DNA from 3 places in the Tsukamurella paurometabola genome. Region 2 is predicted to be linked to each of the others. Evidence: predicted binding sites of a transcription regulator. Region 2 holds the regulator's gene; each other region holds the start of a gene.
The links. Region 2 encodes LexA, which represses DNA repair genes until DNA is damaged. Its sites were predicted from a motif close to CGAACANNTGTTCG; they were not measured.

Region 1 (6,204 bases), 1.7 Mb from region 2:
CGAGGTGCTGCAGGTGTGGGTCCCGCCCGGGAGCCCGGCCGTCGGCCGGCTCTCCAACGACGGTCCGCTCATCTCCCACGCCGTCGAGATCGGGCGGGACGCCGCGCTCCGCGCCCTCGCCGGGTAACGCTCGCGGGGAGCGCTCGCCGACGCCGTGCGGAGCGGGTCAGGTCTCGACGACCGTGCCCTGGTGGAACATCACCGACCACCGGTTCTCGCGGCGGCGCCACACGGTGAGCCGACGGGTGACCCGGCCGCCCTGCGCCAGCGTGTAGGTGAGCAGGTAGACGGAGGCGCCCATCGCGCGGACCTGGAACTCGCTCGTCTCCCAGTCCGATTCGTCCGGCGGCGCGGCGATCCGCTGTTCGGTCACCGCCCGGACGTGCTCGCGGCTGTACCGCCGGCCCGAGGCGCCGACCTCCCAGAAGTCGGGAGCGACGGCGGCGTCGAAGTCCTCGAGCGTGCGCCAGTAGGGACCGTGGAAGACGGGTTCGCGACGGCGGAGCTCCGCGAGCACCTCGCGCAGCTCCGGCGCGGTGGTCCGGTCCGGTTCGTGCGCCTCCTCCATCACTTGCCTAAGGCTACCCTCACTGCCAATCGCGGGACCGCGAGGGCACCGACAGGTCCATGCGCTGCAGCCGATCGGCGACGACGGTGACCGCCCCCTCCGCGTTCTGCAGCTTGCCCCGGATCAGTAGCGCGGGCGCCGACTGCGCCAGCCGCCGATACCGCGCCCACAACCCCTGGCTGCACACCACGTTCACCATGCCGGTCTCGTCCTCGAGGTTGATGAAGGTGACGCCGCCCGCGGTGGCGGGCCGCTGCCGATGCGTGACGGCCCCACCCACCAGCACGCGGTCACCGTCGGGCAACGAGAGCAGGCGGTCGGCCGGGACGACGCCGAGGCGGTCGAGGGTGGGGCGCAGGAACTCCGTGGGGTACGTACCGACGGTGACCGACGTCGCCCAGGCGTCCGCCGCCGCGAGTTCCGTCTCGCTCATGCCGGGCAGGGTCGGCGGGACGCCCGCAGTGGCGGTGCCCGGCAGCCGGTCCGGGCGTTCCCGCGCGGCGGCGCCGGCCTCCCACAGCGCCTGCCGGCGGTCGCGGCCGAAGCAGTCCAGCGCGCCGGAGGTCGCGAGGGCCTCCGATTGCGCGACCGTGAGCTCGACCCGGGCCGTGAGATCGGTGAGGCTCGTGTAGGCGCCGTGCGCGTCCCGCTCGTGGGCGATGCGCTCGGCGAGGTCGTCGCCGATGGTGCGGATCGCGGCGAGCCCGAGCCGGACCTCCGCACCCGCGTTCTCCAGGTTCGCCCACGGCAGGCTGCGGTTCACGCACGGCCCGTGCACGGTGACGCCGTGCCGCCGCGCATCGGCGACGAGCGACTGCGGCGAGTAGAAACCCATCGGCTGGGCCCGCAGCAGCGCCGCGCAGAACGCCGCCGGGTGATAGAGCTTGAACCACGAGGAGTAGAAGACCAGCGACGCGAACGACTGCGAATGACTCTCGGGGAAGCCGAAGTTGGCGAAGGCCGCGAGCTTCTCGAAGATCCGGTCGGCCACCTCCCCCTCGATGCCGTGCCGGTCCCGCGCACCGTCGTAGAAGCGCTGCCGCAGCTGTTCCATCTTCTCGGTGGAGCGCTTGGATCCCATGGCGCGCCGCAGCTGATCGGCCTCCGCCGGAGAGAAGCCCGCGACGTCGGTGGCGAGCTGCATGAGCTGCTCCTGGAAGAGCGGCACCCCCAGGGTGCGCTCGAGCGCCTTCCACATCGACGGGTGCTCGACGGTGGGCTTCTCCTGCCCGTTGCGGCGGCGGATGTACGGGTGCACGGAGCCGCCCTGGATGGGGCCGGGCCGGATGAGGGCGACCTCCACCACCAGGTCGTAGAAGTTCCGCGGCTTCAGGCGCGGCAGCGTGGCCATCTGCGCGCGCGACTCCACCTGGAAGACGCCCACGGAATCAGCGCGGCAGAGCATCTCGTACACGTTCTCGTCGGCGAGGTCGAGCTGCGCGAAGTCCACGTCGATGCCCTTGTGCTCGGCGAGGAGGTCCTTCGCGTAGTGCAGCGCGCTGAGCATCCCGAGGCCCAGGAGGTCGAACTTCACCAGGCCCGCGGCGGCGCAGTCGTCCTTGTCCCACTGGAGCACGCTGCGATCCTCCATCCGGGCCCACTCGGTGGGACAGACGTCGGCGATCGGGCGGTCGCAGATCACCATGCCGCCCGAGTGGATGCCCAGGTGCCGCGGCAGGTCCGCGATCTGCGCGGCCAGCTCGACCACTCGTTCCGGAATCCCCTCGGGCACCGGATCGTTCCGCCAGCCCCAGCTGGAGATCTGTTTGCTCCAGGCGTCCTGCTGGCCCTGCGAATAGCCGAGGGCGCGTGCCGTGTCGCGCACCGCGGACCGCCCGCGATAGGTGATGACGTTGGCGACCTGCGCGGCGTACTCGCGGCCGTACTTCCGGTAGACGAACTGGATCGCCTCCTCACGACGGTCGGACTCGATGTCGACGTCGATGTCGGGCGGGCCGTCGCGCTCGGGGGCGAGGAAGCGTTCGAAGAGCAGCTGATTGCGCACCGGGTCCACCGCCGTGATCCCGAGCGCGAAACACACGGCCGAGTTGGCGGCGCTGCCGCGGCCCTGGCACAGGATGTCGTTCTCGCGGCAGAAGGTCACGATGCTGTGCACGATGAGGAAGTACCCCGGAAAGGTGAGCGTCTCGATCACGTTCAGCTCGTGCTCGATCTGCCGGTACGCCTGCGGGTTCCGCTCCGGTGGGCCGTACCGTTCCAGCGCGCCGCGCCGGGTCAGCTCGCGCAGCCAGGTGGCCTCCGTGTGGCCCGACGGGACGTCGAAGGGCGGCAGGTTCGGCGCGATCAGCTTGAGACTGAAGGCGCACTCGGCGCCGAGCTCGGCGGCTGCGGCGATGGCGCCGGGGTGCTCGGGAAGCAGCAGCGCCATCTCGTCGCCCGAGCGCAGGTGCGCCCCGCCCGCGGCGGGGAGCCATCCGTCCAGCTCGTCCAGGCTGCGGCGGGCGCGGATCGCGGCGAGGGTCGACGCCAGGCGCCGCTGGCCGGGCCGGGCGAAGTGCGCCCCGGTGGTGGCGACGGTGCCCACCCCCATCCGTGCGGCCACCCCCGCCAGGAGGTGATTGCGCTCGTCGTCCTCGGGCACGCCGTGCACGGTGAGCTCCACGCTCACCCGGTCCTCGCCGAACCGGTCGACGAGCTCCGCGAGGGCGGCGGCCGCACCGTCGGGACCCCGCTCGGCGAGGGCGCGCCGGACCGCACCCTTGCGGCAGCCGGTGAGGATGTGCCAGTGGCCGCCGGCCCACTCGGCGAGGCGGTCCGGATGGAAGCGCAGCAGCCCCTTCTCCCCCGCCTCCATGTGCGCCTCGGCCATGGCGCGCGAGAGGCGGCGGTAGCCCTCCTGGCCGCGGGCGAGGACGAGCAGGTGCTCGCCCGACGGGTCCTCGGTGCCGGTGCGGTCGGCGTCGTGCTCGAGGGACAGTTCCGCACCGAAGACCGTGGGCACGCCCAGCTCCAGCGCGGCCTCGGCGAACCGGACGACCCCGTAGAAGCCGTTGTGATCGGTGACCGCGAGCGCCTTCAGGCCGAGCGCGTGGGCCTGCTCGACCATCTCCTCCGGCAGCGCGGCACCGTCGAGGAAGCTGAAGGCGGTGTGCGCGTGCAGCTCCGCGTAGGGCACCCCGGAGACCCCCGGACCGCCGGCGGGCGGCACGTAGGGCTCACGCTTGCGGGACCACGCGGGGGAATCGCCCCCGTCGCCCGGCGGCTCCTCCGCCCGGCGCACCGGCGCCCGCCCGGAGAGCACCCGCTCCATCTCCGACCAGCTGGGCCCGTTACTCCATCCCACACCACCATCGTACGCTCACACGTTCGATCAATACAGAGTGATCGAACACAACGCGCCGCCCGGCAGCGCGCCGCCGGATTCCCCGCACAGCTCGATCGCCGACTACCCGGGACGGCGCAGGGCGGCGAGCAGCGTCGACAGCGCCGGGAGCGGATCGAACTCCGGGTCCGGCAGCGCCAGCTGACGAGTTATCAGGGCGTCGGAGACGTCCATGACCAGGGCGGACTCGGCCGGCCCCAGGCCGATCGCCGCGCCGATCGCCGCCCCCATCCGTTCGACCGCCGCGCGGCCGCGGCGCAACGGCTCCTGCAACTCGGGCTCGACGGCCGCGGCGGCGAACAGGTTGAGCCGCGCGATACTGCGCACCCGCCCCTCTCCGACCGCCCACCGCACATAGGCGGCCGCCCGCGGCAGGATCTCGTCGCCGGACCCCGCGGAGGCGGCGCCGTCGAACCCCGCCCAGAAGGCGAGGTCCTGCTCGACCATCCGCTCGACGACTCCCTTGACCAGCGCCGACCGTGATCGGAAGTGATTCGATGCGGTGCCCTGCGGGGCGGCGGCCACGTCGTCGACGGCGCGGTGCGTCAGGCCGCGGAGGCCCCGCGTTCCGAGCACCTCGATGGCCGCATCGAGCACCTCTTCCCGTCGTCCCACAATGCCGAACACTACCCGTCACTACATCTGTAGTACCGTGAGCGCATGACCACGGCAGCGATCATCGGCGGCGGCATCGGCGGACTGGCCACGGCCGCTCTCCTCACGCGAGCGGGATGGGAGGTGGAGGTCTTCGAACGGGCACCGTCGTTACCCGCCACCGGAACCGCGCTCGGGATGTGGCCCGAGGCGATGGCGGTGCTCGAACGAGTGGGCGCGGCGGACGCGGTGCGCGCGATCGGGATCGATCAGCGGATCGCGGAGATCCGCAGCGCCGGCGGGCACCGACTCGGCCCCGAGGTGCGGGCGAAGGGCGCCACCGTCATCATCTCCCGGCCGCGGCTCCTCGAGTCCCTCGCCGCGTGCGCGCCCGCGGTCCGGTTCGGCGACCGCCGCACCGGCATCGACGGACTCGGGCACGACGTGATCGTGGGCGCCGACGGCATCGGCAGCGTCGTCCGCGCGCACGTCGTGGGGCACGAGGTGAAGCCGCGGCCACTGGGCGTCGACGTGCTCATCGGCCGCTGCCCCGGCAGCACCGACACGTTCACCGAGTACTGGGGCCCGGGAAGACTGTTCGGAGTGACGCCGCGCGACGGCGGCTACATCAACTGGTACTCGGAGTTCGATCCCCGCGCGGTGCCCGCGGGCACACCGGACCCGGACGAGGACCCGCGCGGCTGGCACCCGCGCGTGGTCGAGACCATCGAGGGGATCGAGACGGAGACGGCGCTGCACTACCGCTCACGCGACCTGCCGCGACTGCCGCGGATCGCGCGCGGCAACGTCGCCCTCCTCGGCGACGCGGCCCACGCGATGGCCCCCAACCTGGGCCGCGGCGCGTGCGAGACCCTGCTCGATGCGGCCGCACTGGCCGACGCCCTCGGCACGGCAGCGGATTTCGACGGGAACGCGGCTCCGGCGCTGCGCGTCTACGAATCGGCGCGGCGCCGCGCGGGGCAGCGGACGATGCTGCTCTCCCGGGCGATGCGGCACGTCGCGCTCGCCTCGCGACTGCGCACACCACGGGACCTGCTGCTGCGCACCGTCGCCGCGGCGGCCTGACCGGACCGCGTCACGCCTCGTCGGCGAGGCCCGGGGTGATCTTGGACAGCGCGGCGCGCAGGGCCGTGACGTCGCGGGCCGTGAGGTGATCGAAGACCAGGCGCCGCACCTCCTCGACGTGGCCGCGCGCGGCACCGTCGAGCGCCGCGAATCCCTCGTCGGTGAGCTCCGCGTAGGCGGAACGCCCCTCCGCGTGCCGCACCAGCCATCCGCGCTCACCGAGCTTGCGCAGCACGTGCGACAACCGCGAGGGCGACGAGTTGGCGGCCTCCGCGAGCGCCGACAGGCCGAGCGTGCGGTCCGGCGCCTGCGACAACTGCGAGAGCACCATGAACTCGTAGTGGGTGATGCCGGCATCGGCACGCAACTGCGTGTCCAGCTTGGCGGGGAGCCGCATCGCGACGTGGATGAGGGGCAACCAGGCCGCCATCTCCTCATCGGACAACCACCGGGTGCTTCCCGCGTCCACCATCACACACCCCCGAGCATCACGTCCGCCCAGTTTACCGGCTCGGCATTTCGGTGAACGGCACCTCACCGAGGTGGGTACATTGACCGGTATGAGCAGTCCGAGCACGACGCCGGGACCGACCTCCGACGAGGAGATCCCGGC
Region 2 (6,204 bases):
TCGATGACGGCGCTCGACCTGGGCGAGGTCTCCGCCTTCCCGTTCGTGCAGCCGCCCGACGAGCGGGCCGTCCGCGACGGCACGGCACTGCTCGAGGAGCTGGGAGCGCTCGAGGTCGCCGGGGGCGGAGCGAGCGGGACCGGTGCCGGCATCCGCACCGAGGGGCACAAGCGGCTCTCGGCCGTCGGCCGCCAGCTCGCGGACCTGCCCGTCGACCCGCGGATGGCACGCATGCTGGTCGCGGCCCGCGAATTCGGGGTACTACCGGAGGTCCTGGTGATCGTCGCCGGCCTCTCGATCCAGGACGTGCGCGAGCGGCCGGCCGAGCACCGTCAGGCCGCGGACGCGCAGCACGCCCGGTTCGCCGATCCCACGTCGGACTTCCTCTCGTACCTCAACCTGTGGCGCCATCTCGGCGATCGCCGGGCCGAGCTCAGCTCCAGCGCCTTCCGCCGCGAATGCCAACGGGAGTTCCTGCATTACGTACGGATCCGCGAATGGCAGGACCTGCACGGCCAGCTCAGGCAGATCTGCCGCGACCTCGGTTGGAAGCTCGACTCCCTGGGGCGGGAATCGGCACCGTCGGCCGACCTGATCCACCAGGCGATGCTCGCGGGCCTGCTGTCGCACATCGGGCTGCGCGAGCCCGACGGGCGGGAGTTCCTGGGCGCCCGCAACGCGAAGTTCCTCGTCTTCCCCGGTTCCGCCCTCGCCAAGAAGCCGCCGCGATTCATCATGGCCGGCGAGCTCGTGGAGACCTCCCGCCTGTTCGCGCGGACGGTCGCGAAGATCGAGCCGGAGTGGGCGGAGAAGCTGGCCGGGCCGCTCGCGAAGCACCACTACTCCGAGCCGCACTGGTCCACCAAGCGGGAGGCCGTGCTGGCGAAGGAGCGGGTAGCGCTGTTCGGCGTGCCGCTGGTGGCCGACCGCACGGTGAACTTCGGCCGGATCGACCCCGCCGCCGCGCGCGACCTCTTCATCCGGCACGCGCTCGTCCAGGGCGAGTGGCGGACCCGGCACCCCTTCTTCGCCCGGAACCGTGCGCTGCTCGACGATGCCGAGTACCTCGAGGACAAGGCGCGCCGCCGCGACATCGTGGTCGACGAGGACGGACTGTTCGACTTCTACGACCGGCGGGTGCCCGAGGGCATCGTCTCGGCGCGGCACTTCGACTCGTGGTGGAAGAAGACCTCGCGCACCGACCCGACCCTCTTGGATTTCACGGTCGACGACCTGCTCGCCGACGGTGCCGCCGACGTCACCGCGGACGCGTACCCCACGTCCTGGCTGCAGGGCCGCATCGAGGTGCCGCTGAAGTACCGTTTCGAGCCGGGCGCCGCCGACGACGGGGTGACGGCCCGGATCCCCGTGAAGGATCTGGCGACGGTCCGCGCGGACGGCTTCGAGTGGCTCGTGCCCGCGATGCGCGAAGAGCTGGCCGTGGCGCTGATCAAGTCGCTGCCCAAGCAGCTGCGCCGCGAGGTGGTCCCCGCACCCGACTTCGCCGCGGCGGCGCTCGCGCGCCTCACACCCCGGGCGGAGCCGCTCACCGAGGGCCTCGCCCGCGAGCTGACGCAGTTGTCCGGCACGGTGATCCGTGCCGGCGACTTCTCTCCCGCCGCGATCCCCGATCACCTGCGGGTGACGTTCACGGTGATCGGCGACGACGGACGCACGCTGGGGTCCGGCAAGGACCTCGACGCGTTGAAGCGGAAGCTCGGCGCCGCGGTGCAGCAGGATCTGTCGAGCCGTGCCGGCGCGTACGAACGTGCACCGGCGAAGCAGTGGACCGCGGAGACTCTGGGGGACGTGCCGCGGACGATCGACACCGAGGTCCGCGGTAGCCGGGTCATCGGATTCGGGACCCTCTACCCCGCCGGAGACGCCGCGGGCGTCAAGGTGGTCGCCGCGGAGACCGAGCAGACCGCCCTGATGGGCGCCGGGCTCGACGTCCTCCTCGCCAACGTCCTTCCCGGTGCGCACAAATCCGTGCTGCAGTCGGTCGGGCAGCGGGAGCGGTTGGCCCTCTCGCAGAGTCCGTACGCGACACCGATGGACCTCGTCGCCGACTGCCGGCGCCGCGCCATCACCGACCTCCGGTCACGCGCAGGGCTCGCGTGGACGCCCGCCGAATTCACTGCGCTGACGGCGACGGTGCGCGCGGGCCTGGGCGAGGCGGTCCAGAAGAACTTCGCGGACGTCGCCACGGCGATCGCCACGGCCACCGAGGTCCGGGGAGCCATCGCCGCAGCGCCACCCGCGCTGCGGGATGCCGCCGAGGACATCGCGGAACAACTCGACGGCCTGCTGTTCCCCGGGTTCGTCGCGGCCACACCGGACGTTCACCTGCAGCACCTACCGCGATACACGGCGGGAGCCGCCGCCCGCTGGGCGGCGCTGCCCGGCTCGATGGACCGCGACGACCGCGGGATGGCGACTCTCGATCGGGTCTACGCCGCGCTCACGGCCACGTTGGACTCGCTGCCCGAACACCGCCGGGACAGCGCGCTCGACCAGGTGCACTGGCAGATCGAAGAGCTCCGCGTGAGCCTGTTCGCACAGTCCCTCGGGACCGCCGGTTCGGTGTCGGAGAAGAAGGTGCTGGCAGCGATCGCCGCTCTGGCCTGAGTCGCCGGGGCCTAGGCGGCGTCGGTCGGGTCCGCGGCAGCCGCGCGGGCACGCAGATCACGGATGGCGGCTTCGAAGTCCTCGATCGACGAGAACCCCTGGTACACCGAGGCGAACCGCAGGTACGCCACCTCGTCGAGATCGCGGAGCGGCCCGAGGATGGCGAGCCCGACCTCATTGGCGGGGACTTCGGCCACGCCCGTGGCGCGGATGGCCTCCTCGACCTGTTGGGCGAGCTTGTGCAGGTCGTCCTCGGCCACGTCGCGCCCCTGGCATGCGCGCCGCACGCCCTTGACGACCTTCTCCCGGCTGAACGGCTCGGTGACGCCGTTGCGCTTGACCACGGCCATCACCGCACTCTCGACGGTCGTGAAGCGACGTCCGCATTCGTTGCAGGAGCGGCGCCGGCGGATGCCCTGCCCGTCGTCGAAGACGCGCGAATCGACCACCCGGGTGTCCTCGTTCTTGCAGAACGGGCAGTACATCGGCCCACCTCCCGCGCGGCTGCGCTCGGACGTCCGGCGGGGCAGCTGCAGCACGGTGGCCCCTGCCACCGACGCGCCCCGCGATCTCCCCTTCGAGAATACTCGGCGCGGGAACGGCACCACGTTGTCGAGGTGGGCCGAACGCCCGCCCTGCCGGGAATCCACTATCGCCATACGGGTGGTCATGTGCGTCTCCTTCGCTCGTGGACGGCGGTCAGTACCGCGGCGTGATGAGGGTCTGGCCGGCGTGCACCCGACCGTCGCGCAGCCCGTTGATCTCCGCGATCTCCGCCATGACGGCGGTCTCGGCACGGCCGGGCGCGATCTCCCGGGCGATCTGCTCCAGGCTCTGCCCGCTGCGCACCGTCACGATCGAGGTCAGAGCGGGCTGCGCCGCGGTCGGAGCGGGCTCGGCGGACGACGAGCCGCCGAAGAGCACCACGAGACCGGCGAAGACACCCACCGCGAACAGGACACAGGCCGCGAGCGACGGGCCGGGGGTGCGGCGTGCGCAGCCGTCGGCGCGCGAGTGACCGCGGGGCGCGCGCCGCACTGCGGAACGCACGCCCGGACGTTCGACAGCGCGCCGGGCCGACCCGCGCGCTCCGGTCACGCGCACCCCTGTGGACTCCGTTCGAACAGACCGGTCCACCGCACCGTTCGACGGGATGATCGATACCGCCACCGGCTCGTGCGAACGACTCCGCGCGAGCCGCGGCGAGACGCCGCGGGCACGCGTGGCACCCCGCCGATCGGCGGCGGCGGAGCCGTGCCGCACGAGCGCCTGAGCCGTGCCGGCGGTCTCCTGCGCTGCGGTGATGACGTCTCGATCGATGATCGCGGTCATGGTCTCTCCTCGGTCGGTAGCGGTTCCTTCTCGCTCACCCACAGGTCTATCGGAGGGGACTGACAAGTTTTTCAATCCAGCCCCACCAGTCACACCGGAATGCGTGCAAGTGTTCGAGAGAACTTCTGTTCGATTTCTACCACACCCCTCGGCCGAGCGGAAGACACGCGCCGGAAATTCTCGAACAGATGTTTGTCAGGCCGTTCGGCCTGGACTACAGTGGAACCAGAACCGAACGGGCGTGAGGAGCGACACATGACAGATGAACGACAGGTCCAGCACCGGGACAAGCGCTTCCGCGACGCACAGGGCAACGTCTCCGAGGATCACCTCACCCGTCGCCAGAAGCAGGTACTCGAGGTGATCCGCCGGTCCGTGCGTGATCGCGGGTACCCGCCGAGCATCCGGGAGATCGGCGACGAGGTGGGCCTCACGTCCACCTCGTCCGTCGCACACCAGCTCCGCACCCTGGAGCGACTCGGGTTCCTGCACCGCGACCCGAACCGCCCTCGCGCCGTCAACGTCCAGGGCGCCGAGGAGCGCACGGCGCAGGTGATTCAGAAGGTGATGGAGGACGAGGAGCGGATGCCGGAGCCCGCGTTCGTCCCCGTGCTCGGGCGCATCGCCGCCGGTGGCCCGATCCTGGCGGAGGAGGCGGTCGAGGAGATCTTCCCGCTCCCCCGCGAGCTGGTGGGTGAGGGCTCGCTGTTCCTGCTCAAGGTGGTGGGCGAGTCGATGACCGATGCTGCGATCTGCGACGGCGACTGGGTCGTGGTGCGGCAGCAGTCCGTGGCCGAGAACGGCGACATCGTGGCGGCGATGCTCGACGGCGAGGCCACCGTGAAGACCTTCCGCCGGACCGGGCGCGATGTCTGGCTGATGCCGCACAACCCGGCCTTCGACCCGATCCACGGCAATGACGCGGTCATCCTCGGCAAGGTGGTCACGGTCATGCGCCGGATCTGACTCCGCTCCCCTCACGCAGCGCCGGCTCACCGACCGAGAGGTCGCGGGCCGGCGTTCGTCGTCCGCCGAGGGATGCGATCGCGCAGGCGGCGCCGCCGAGCGCCAGGCCCGCGATGGCGCCCGGCTGCACCGGCTCGCCGAGCAGGAGGAAGGCGAACAGGGCGGAGACCGACGGGATCACGGCGAACAGCATCGCCGCTCCGCCGGCTCCCGCGATGCCGATCACGCGGAGGTACAACGTGGTCGCCGTCATCGAACTGAGCAGCACCATGAGAACCAGCACGACGACGCCCTGGATCGGGCGGACGACCGTCGCGCCGAAGACCGCCACCAGGACGCCCGCCGGGATCGCCGCGACCGCCATCCCCACGGCGTTCCCCGCCAGCGGGTCCACGCCCCGGCAGAACCGCTGGTGATACACCCCGCCCACGGCGATGCCCACCAGACCGAGCAGAGTGAAGCCGATCCCCGCCCCGGCGTGGGCCAGCGCCGGCACCGTCGACCAGCACGCGGCGACGACCGCCGCTAGTCCGAGCGTCGCGGCGAGGGCACGACGCGGCGTGAGTCGCTCGCGGAGCGCGAGCCTCGCCACCACCGTGGTCACCGCCGGGTTCACGCCGATGATGAGCGCTGCGACCCCCGCCGGCACCCCGGCCTGCAGTCCCAGGTAACACCCCAGGAACTGCGTCGCCTGCGTCAGGAGCCCGACCACGGTCGCGTGGCCCAGCTCCACGCCCCGGGGCAGGCGGCGGCCCGTCGCCCGCACGAGGGCGAGCATGAGGGCGCCCGAGATCGCGAACCGCAGGAACAGCAGCAGGAACGGGCTCATGGCGGCGATGCCGAGAGCGCCGAGCGGGTAGCCGAAGGCGTAGAGCACGACGACGGACAACGCGAGCGCGGGCGGAATCCTCATGCCTCGATGGTCGAACGGGCCGGCGCCCCGCGTCCAACAATGATTGACGATCGCGATCGATCGACAGTATCGTTCATTCATGCCCGAGCCGATCCTGGACATCGTGCCGCTGCGCAGCGTGGTCGCGATCGCTCGGTGCGGTGGCGTCCACCGAGCCGCCGAGGCGCTCCACCTCACGCAGTCGACCGTCAGCGCGCACCTGCGCAGGCTCGAGAAGTCCTCCGGGGGCACGATCGTCGAGAAGGCGGGCCGGGGGATCCGGTTCACCGACCACGGCAACCGCCTACTCGGCCACGCGGAGGCGATCCTCGACGCGCACGACGCGGCGGTGCACGCGCTCGCCTCCCCCACGACCCGCACGCTGT
Region 3 (6,204 bases), 970 kb from region 2:
CGAGCCCCGGTGCGCCCGGCACCCGGCCGCCGGCCAGCTCCGGGACCGGCCGGAACAGCAGCATGTTGTGCAGTGCCATCTCCACGTGCATGACGTTCCCGCCGAGGAGTCCCAGCTCGGTCTCCAGGGTCTTCGGGGTCTGCACGAAGCGGTGTTCGACCGACTCGGCGAAGCCGGGCGCCCAGCGCTGCGTCTCGGCGACGATCCGGTCGGCCTCGGCCTCCGCGACGTCGCTCCAGTCGCCGGGGCCGGTGCGGGCGTACGGATACCACTGCGCCCACAGCGTGGTGTTGTGCCGCCCCGTCGGCGCGATCGACGGATCGAGGCCGGAGAAGGTCATCGCCAGCACCGCGGGCCGACGGGGCGCGTCGCCCGCCAGCATGTCGCCGCGCGCACGGGCCAGGTGGCCGCGGTCGGCGACGAGCAGCCCCAGGCCGGACTGATCGGCGAGGGGCACCCCGGCGAAGGCGGGCGGCGCGGTCGTGCCCAGCCGCAGCACCATCCCCACGCCGGGACCGACCTGGATCGAGCGCCGCCAGCCGGCGATGCGGGCGGCGTCGTAGCCGCCGCGTTCCAGCATGCCCAGGGTGGTGAGCACGTGGCAGCCGGCGAGCACGGTGCGGGCCCGGACGGTCCGCGCACCGTCGGGCCCGCCGACGGCGACCTCCCACGCGCGGCCCGCGCGGCGCAGCGCCGTGACCGGAGATCCGAGGGCGAGGGTGGCCCCGTCGGACGCGAGACGGGAGAGGAGTGCGGCCGTCAGCGCGCCGCTGCCGCCCACCGCCCGGCCCGGCGGAAGGGTGTGCATGAGCGCGGCGAAACCGATCATGGGTGCCGTGCCGGGCTCGCTCATCGCGGGTCCGGACTGCGCGCCGAACCAGGCGAGCGCGGCCTTGAGGCGCTCGTCGTCGAAGTACTCGTCGAGCAACTGGTCGCCGGAGGAGAGATACGTGCGCGACATCGCGGTCAGGCTCGCGCGGCCCTTCGTGGGCCAGAAGGCGCGCCCGAGGCGGGGCGCGCTGGGGGAGGCGCCGAACGCGGCCATGGTGGCGCGCGCCCGCGGAGTCCAGTCCGCGACGAAGCGGCGGTAGGCCGCCGCCTCGCGCGTCCCGCACGCCGCCGCGATCGACGCGGCGGTGGCGTCGAGGTCCTTCCGGAACACGAGGGGCGGCGCCGACGACCCGGGCGGTGCGGGCGCGAAGGCCCACGGGTCGCAGTCCAGGTAGCGCAGCCCGTGCGCCGCGAGGTCGAGCTCCTCCGCGATGCCGGTGTGCCGGAACATCAGGTGCGCCGACGAGCCGCGGTCCACGCGGTAGCCCGGGAACCGTTCGACGGTGCTGACCGCCCCGCCCGGCACGGTGTCCGCCTCGAACACCGCGACCGACCGCCCCTGCGCCGCGAGGTACGCGGCCCCGACCAGTGCGTTGTGGCCGGAACCGACGACGGCGACGTCGACGTCGGTGCTCATCGAGGGCGGCCGCCGGTGGTCCGGGCGATCACGGCGCAGGCGGTCACGATGCGGCCGGTCACGGTGCGGCCGGGTGGAAGGGCAGGTCGTGGCCCAGGACGGCGAACGGTCGCGGGTCGCCCGAGAAGCGGAAGTCGCGCAGCACGTCGTAGAAGCCGGTGCGGCGGTACAGCCGCCACGCTCGGTTCTGTTCGGCGGCGACCTCCGGGGTGGAGAGCAGGACGCGCGGCTCGGGCCGTCCGGCGAGCAGGGCGGTGAGCAGGGCCGAGCCCACGCCGTGCCCCTGCGCGGTGGGGTGGACGTGCAGCTCGGTGAGCTCGAAGTAGTCGGCGGCGACGGCCTCGATCCGGTCCTGCGTCAGTCCGCGCCGGCCCAGCCCGACGCGGAGCTGGCGGTTCCACCACTGGTCGCCGGCGCCGCTGTACCCGTAGGCGATGCCCACCAGGTGATCGACCACGCGGCCGTCGTCGGTGGGAAGCGCCTGGACGGCGCCGAAAGCGGCGTACCCGGGTCGGTTCAGGTGTTCGCGCCACATGGGCAGCCGGTGCGATTCCGTGCCGGCCGGGTAGTCCATCGCGGCCACGTAGATCTGCAGCGCGGCGGGCAGCCACAGGGTGGCGTCCTGCGGGGACAGGGCGTGGATCCGTGGTTGCTGCGTCGGCACTGCGCTCACGGACTTCCTCTCCCTTGACGTCTCGCACACTCACGCTATATTAGAAGTGATCGAATAATTGTTCGATCACGGACCGTCGGATTGGCGCGCATGTTCTGGCGCCGGGGCGTGGTGTCGATCCGGGTCCGCCGGGCGGGGCCGGCGCGGAACGAGGGAAGCGTTACGTGTCAGTCCCGTCCGGTACAACACGCAGTAACAGGGCGGAAGGCCCACGGAGCAGGAGGAAGGTCATGGTCGAATCGAAGGCACGGATCGATCACGTCGGTTCCCGTCGTCGCATGGGCGAGTCGGGTGCTGCGCGCATTCTCGACCGTGCGGATCAGTTCCTCGCCCGCGCCGGCGGCTCGCCCGCACCGGCCGACCAGTACCGCGAGATCTACCACGCCGCGCTGCGCGGCGCGGCCGCCCTCCTGGCCGAGCGGGAGACGGGCGTTCGCCGCCCCACGCGCAACGCCTGGCTGCGGCTCGCCAAGGCGGCGCCGGCGTACGCGGAGTGGGTCGCCTACTTCACGTCGGTCTCCGGCGTGGTCGCGGCGCTCGAGACCACGGCCCGCTCGGTGAGCGCCGAGGAGGTCGCCGTTCTGCACGGCCGCGTGCAGACCTTCCTGAATTCCGTCGAAGCGGACCTCTCTCGCGCTGCATGATTTCTCACAGCGAACGCTCATTCTTCGGCGGATGGTGGTCGTCGGGTCGCAAGCCTCGTATCATGAAGGGAGGAGTTGGACCCCATGAGTGCTGAAGGAGGGGAACGTGCCACTCTCCGAGCACGAGCAGCGCATGCTCGACCAGATCGAGAGCGCGCTCTACGCCGAGGATCCGAAGTTCGCGTCGAACGTGCGGGGCGGACGGTTCGGCGGCGCGTCGGGTAAGCGTCGCGTCATCGCCGCGATCGGCTTCGCGGTGGGATTGATGCTGCTCATCGCCGGTATGTTGCTCCCCAAGGTCGAGTACACCGTGATCGTCGGCCTTGTCGGGTTCCTGCTGATGTTCGGGTCCGTGATCTACGCGCTGTGGTCCGGTCCCGCCGCCAAGGGGCCGCGCGGCACCGTCGAGGAGGACGGTTCGGTGCGCTCCCGCTCGAGCCGTGGGCGCGGCGGAGCCCGCGCCTCCGGACAGTCCTTCGCCTCCCGCATGGAGGAGCGCTTCCGCCGCCGCTTCCCCTGAGCCGCAATCTGATGAAGCCGCCGACCTGATGGTCGGCGGCTTTTTCGTTGCGCCGTGAGCGAAATCGGCGATCTCCCGCCGCGGTGTGCGGCAGCCCTCGGTGTCGCCGCGGTGCCGCAGACCGGTTGCACCGTGGGTGTGCCGTCGTCGCCTCCGTCGCTGCCGGCTCCTCGGCGACGGGTGGCGCGGACGGAAGAGAGGACCGGCGTCTGCGTGGCCGCTCGCGCCGCACTTCCACCTGCACCGCCGGCTCCGTCGCAACGCCGACCCCGCGCTCCCCACTTCTCCCCACCGTGATTCCCCACTTCTCCCCACGATCGACCATCCAGGCGTCTATCACGTCTCAGTAGTCACAACCGTCGCGCGGATCGTGCGTGACCGCGAGGGTGTGACGAAGTCGCCACGCCGGGGTGACGCGCGTCCCCCACTTCACGCCACATCGATGACCTGCATCGATTCTGAGAATCTGCCGCGAAACGCGGCGCGATGTGGTTGAAAGTGGTGGATGGTGGGGTAATGTGGGGCGCACTGGAGAGAGACGCGCTAGTCTGAAGTCTCGATCCAGTGACGAACCCCTCGGGGTAGGCGGGAGGTGGCCGTGATGTTCACGGGTACCTACACGCCGAAGCTCGATGACAAGGGACGGCTCACCCTCCCCGCGAAGTACCGCGAGGAACTGGCAGGTGGGCTCACGATCACGAAAGGACAGGATCGAAGCCTCACGGTGTACCCGAAGGCGGAGTTCGAGCGCATCGCCGAGAAAGCCGATGCCATCGAATGGACCGACCCCGCGGGACGCGCCTTCTACCGCAACTTCTTCGCCAGCTCGGACGACCAGCGCCCCGACTCCCAGGGTCGGATCTCGCTCTCGGCCGATCACCGTCGCTACGCAGGCCTGACCAAGGAATGCGTCGTCGTCGGATCGCGGAGGTTCCTGGAGATCTGGGACGCGGAGGCGTGGGACGCCTACCAGGCACAGCACGAAGACGACTACGCGCAGCCGCAGTCCGAATCGCTCAAGGCGATCTTCTGACAACCGCGCTTCCGCGCGGCCCGGTCGAGGTGGACCGAGGCCTGCGCCCGAACCGGCCCTGACGTACTTCCCCAACGCCAGGTACGGGTCGGGCGGGGACCCCGCTCCACCGCGACGAACCCATCGAACGCCACCGTGTGCCCTGGAGGAGTCATGTCCGACGAGTTCTTCGGTCACGTGCCGGTCCTCGCGACCCGCGTGCGTGAGCTCCTCGCCCCGGCCCTGCAGCACGACGGTGCCGTCTACGTCGACGCGACCCTCGGCGCCGGCGGCCACTCCGAGCTCATCCTCGAGTCCTTCCCGCAGGCCCGCGTCGTCGGCCTCGATCGCGACAGCGACGCCCACGCCATCGCCGGCGAGCGCCTGGCCCGCTTCGGCGACCGCTTCCTCCCCGTCCACACCCGCTACGACGGCATGGCGGACGCCCTCGACGAGCTCGGTCTCTCGCTCGCCGCGGGCGGCCCCGGCGTGGACGCGATCCTGTTCGACCTCGGCGTCTCGTCCATGCAGTTGGACCGGGTGGAGCGCGGCTTCGCCTACTCGGTGGACGCCCCGCTGGACATGCGGATGAACGCGGAGGATCCGCTCACCGCGGCCGACGTGCTCAACACCTACTCCCACGGCGACCTCGCCCGGATCCTGCAGCGCTACGGCGACGAACGGTTCGCCGGCAAGATCGCCTCCGCGGTGCTCAAGGAGCGCGAGAAGGAACCCTTCACCACCAGCGGCCGGCTCGTCGAACTGCTGTACGCAACGATCCCCGCGCCCGCGCGGCGCACCGGCGGACACCCCGCCAAGCGCACGTTCCAGGCCCTCCGCATCGAGGTCAACGGCGAGCTCGCCTCCCTGGAGGCGGCCGTCCCGCAGGCGCTCGACGCCCTGGCCCCCGGCGGCCGGATCGTCTTCCTCAGCTACCAGTCGCTGGAGGACCGCATCGTCAAGGCGGCGCTCGCCGAACGCACGCGGTCGACGACTCCCGCCGGGCTGCCCGTCGATCTGCCCGGCACCGGCGCGACGTTCGAACTGCTCACCCGCGGCGCCGAACGCGCCACCGACGACGAGATCGCCGAGAACCAGCGGGCGGCGCCCGTGCGCATGCGCGCGGCCCGCCGCCTCGACACCCCCACCGACCGGACCCGCAGCACGAGGAGCGCGCGATGACCGCACCGAACGCGACCCAGGCACCGTCGACTCCGGACACCCGGACGCGGCGAGCCCCCGCGCGCCGCGACGACCGCGACACCTCGCGGCCCCGGTCGAGTTCCGCGCAGCGAGCACTCGACCGGCGCCAGAAGCGCCTCGAGCAGCAGCGCGCCGTCCTCGCCGCCGGTGGCACCGTGCGGGAGACGCCCGCCGAGCGCGCCCTGCGGCGGCACCGCGACGGCGCGACCTCCGCCGGTCTCCTCGCGCGGCTGCCCCGGCCCACCGGGATGGTGCGGCGGGTGCCGTTCGTGCTCGCCCTCATCGCCCTGGTCTGCGCCGGGCTGGGCATGACGCTCTGGCTGTCGACGGGGAGTGCCGAGAACTCCTACGAGCTGACCCGCCGTGAGGCCGTGAACAATTCGCTCGCCGAGAAGAAGGCGGCGCTCGAGCGCGACGTGAAGTCGGGCGAGAGCGCGCCGGGCCTCGCCGAGCGCGCCACGGCCCTGGGCATGATCCCGGCCGGAACCGTCCCGGTCCTGGTCGGCAAGGAGGGTGGCAAGGTGGTTGTGGTCGGCAAGCCCGCGCCCGCCACGGGGGCCGCGAAGCCGGCGCTCAACCCGCCCGCGCAGCGCTCCGGCGATCCGAGCGGTGCCACGTCCGACGGGTCCGGCACGCCGGTCGCCGGGAATTCCGGGCCCGCACCGGCGGGCGGGGAACAATTGG

Region 1: a site for LexA is predicted at 3,885-3,898, ahead of ELY19_RS12865 (error-prone DNA polymerase). Genes of this name have one in related genera too.
Region 3: a site for LexA is predicted at 2,193-2,206, ahead of ELY19_RS16495 (SAV_6107 family HEPN domain-containing protein). Genes of this name have one in related genera too.

The regions. Positions count from the first base shown of each region.
Region 1 is NZ_LR131273.1:2,566,142-2,572,345, reverse strand. Features, by position in the region: gene ELY19_RS12875 (patatin-like phospholipase family protein) at 1-127, shown strand, start outside; gene ELY19_RS12870 (nuclear transport factor 2 family protein) at 167-568, opposite strand; gene ELY19_RS12865 (error-prone DNA polymerase) at 588-3,872, opposite strand; gene ELY19_RS12860 (TetR/AcrR family transcriptional regulator) at 3,975-4,526, opposite strand; gene ELY19_RS12855 (FAD-dependent monooxygenase) at 4,572-5,591, shown strand; gene ELY19_RS12850 (MarR family winged helix-turn-helix transcriptional regulator) at 5,602-6,063, opposite strand; gene ELY19_RS12845 (amidohydrolase family protein) at 6,152-6,204, shown strand, end outside.
Region 2 is NZ_LR131273.1:4,267,604-4,273,807, forward strand. Features, by position in the region: gene hrpA (ATP-dependent RNA helicase HrpA) at 1-2,628, shown strand, start outside; gene nrdR (transcriptional regulator NrdR) at 2,640-3,113, opposite strand; gene ELY19_RS21260 (LysM peptidoglycan-binding domain-containing protein) at 3,328-3,960, opposite strand; gene lexA (transcriptional repressor LexA) at 4,216-4,926, shown strand; gene ELY19_RS21270 (DMT family transporter) at 4,910-5,839, opposite strand; gene ELY19_RS21275 (LysR family transcriptional regulator) at 5,919-6,204, shown strand, end outside.
Region 3 is NZ_LR131273.1:3,292,869-3,299,072, forward strand. Features, by position in the region: gene ELY19_RS16485 (phytoene desaturase family protein) at 1-1,468, opposite strand, end outside; gene ELY19_RS16490 (GNAT family N-acetyltransferase) at 1,527-2,141, opposite strand; gene ELY19_RS16495 (SAV_6107 family HEPN domain-containing protein) at 2,372-2,785, shown strand; gene ELY19_RS16500 (SCO2097 family morphological protein) at 2,892-3,305, shown strand; gene mraZ (division/cell wall cluster transcriptional repressor MraZ) at 3,907-4,338, shown strand; gene rsmH (16S rRNA (cytosine(1402)-N(4))-methyltransferase RsmH) at 4,492-5,499, shown strand; gene ftsL (cell division protein FtsL) at 5,496-6,204, shown strand, end outside.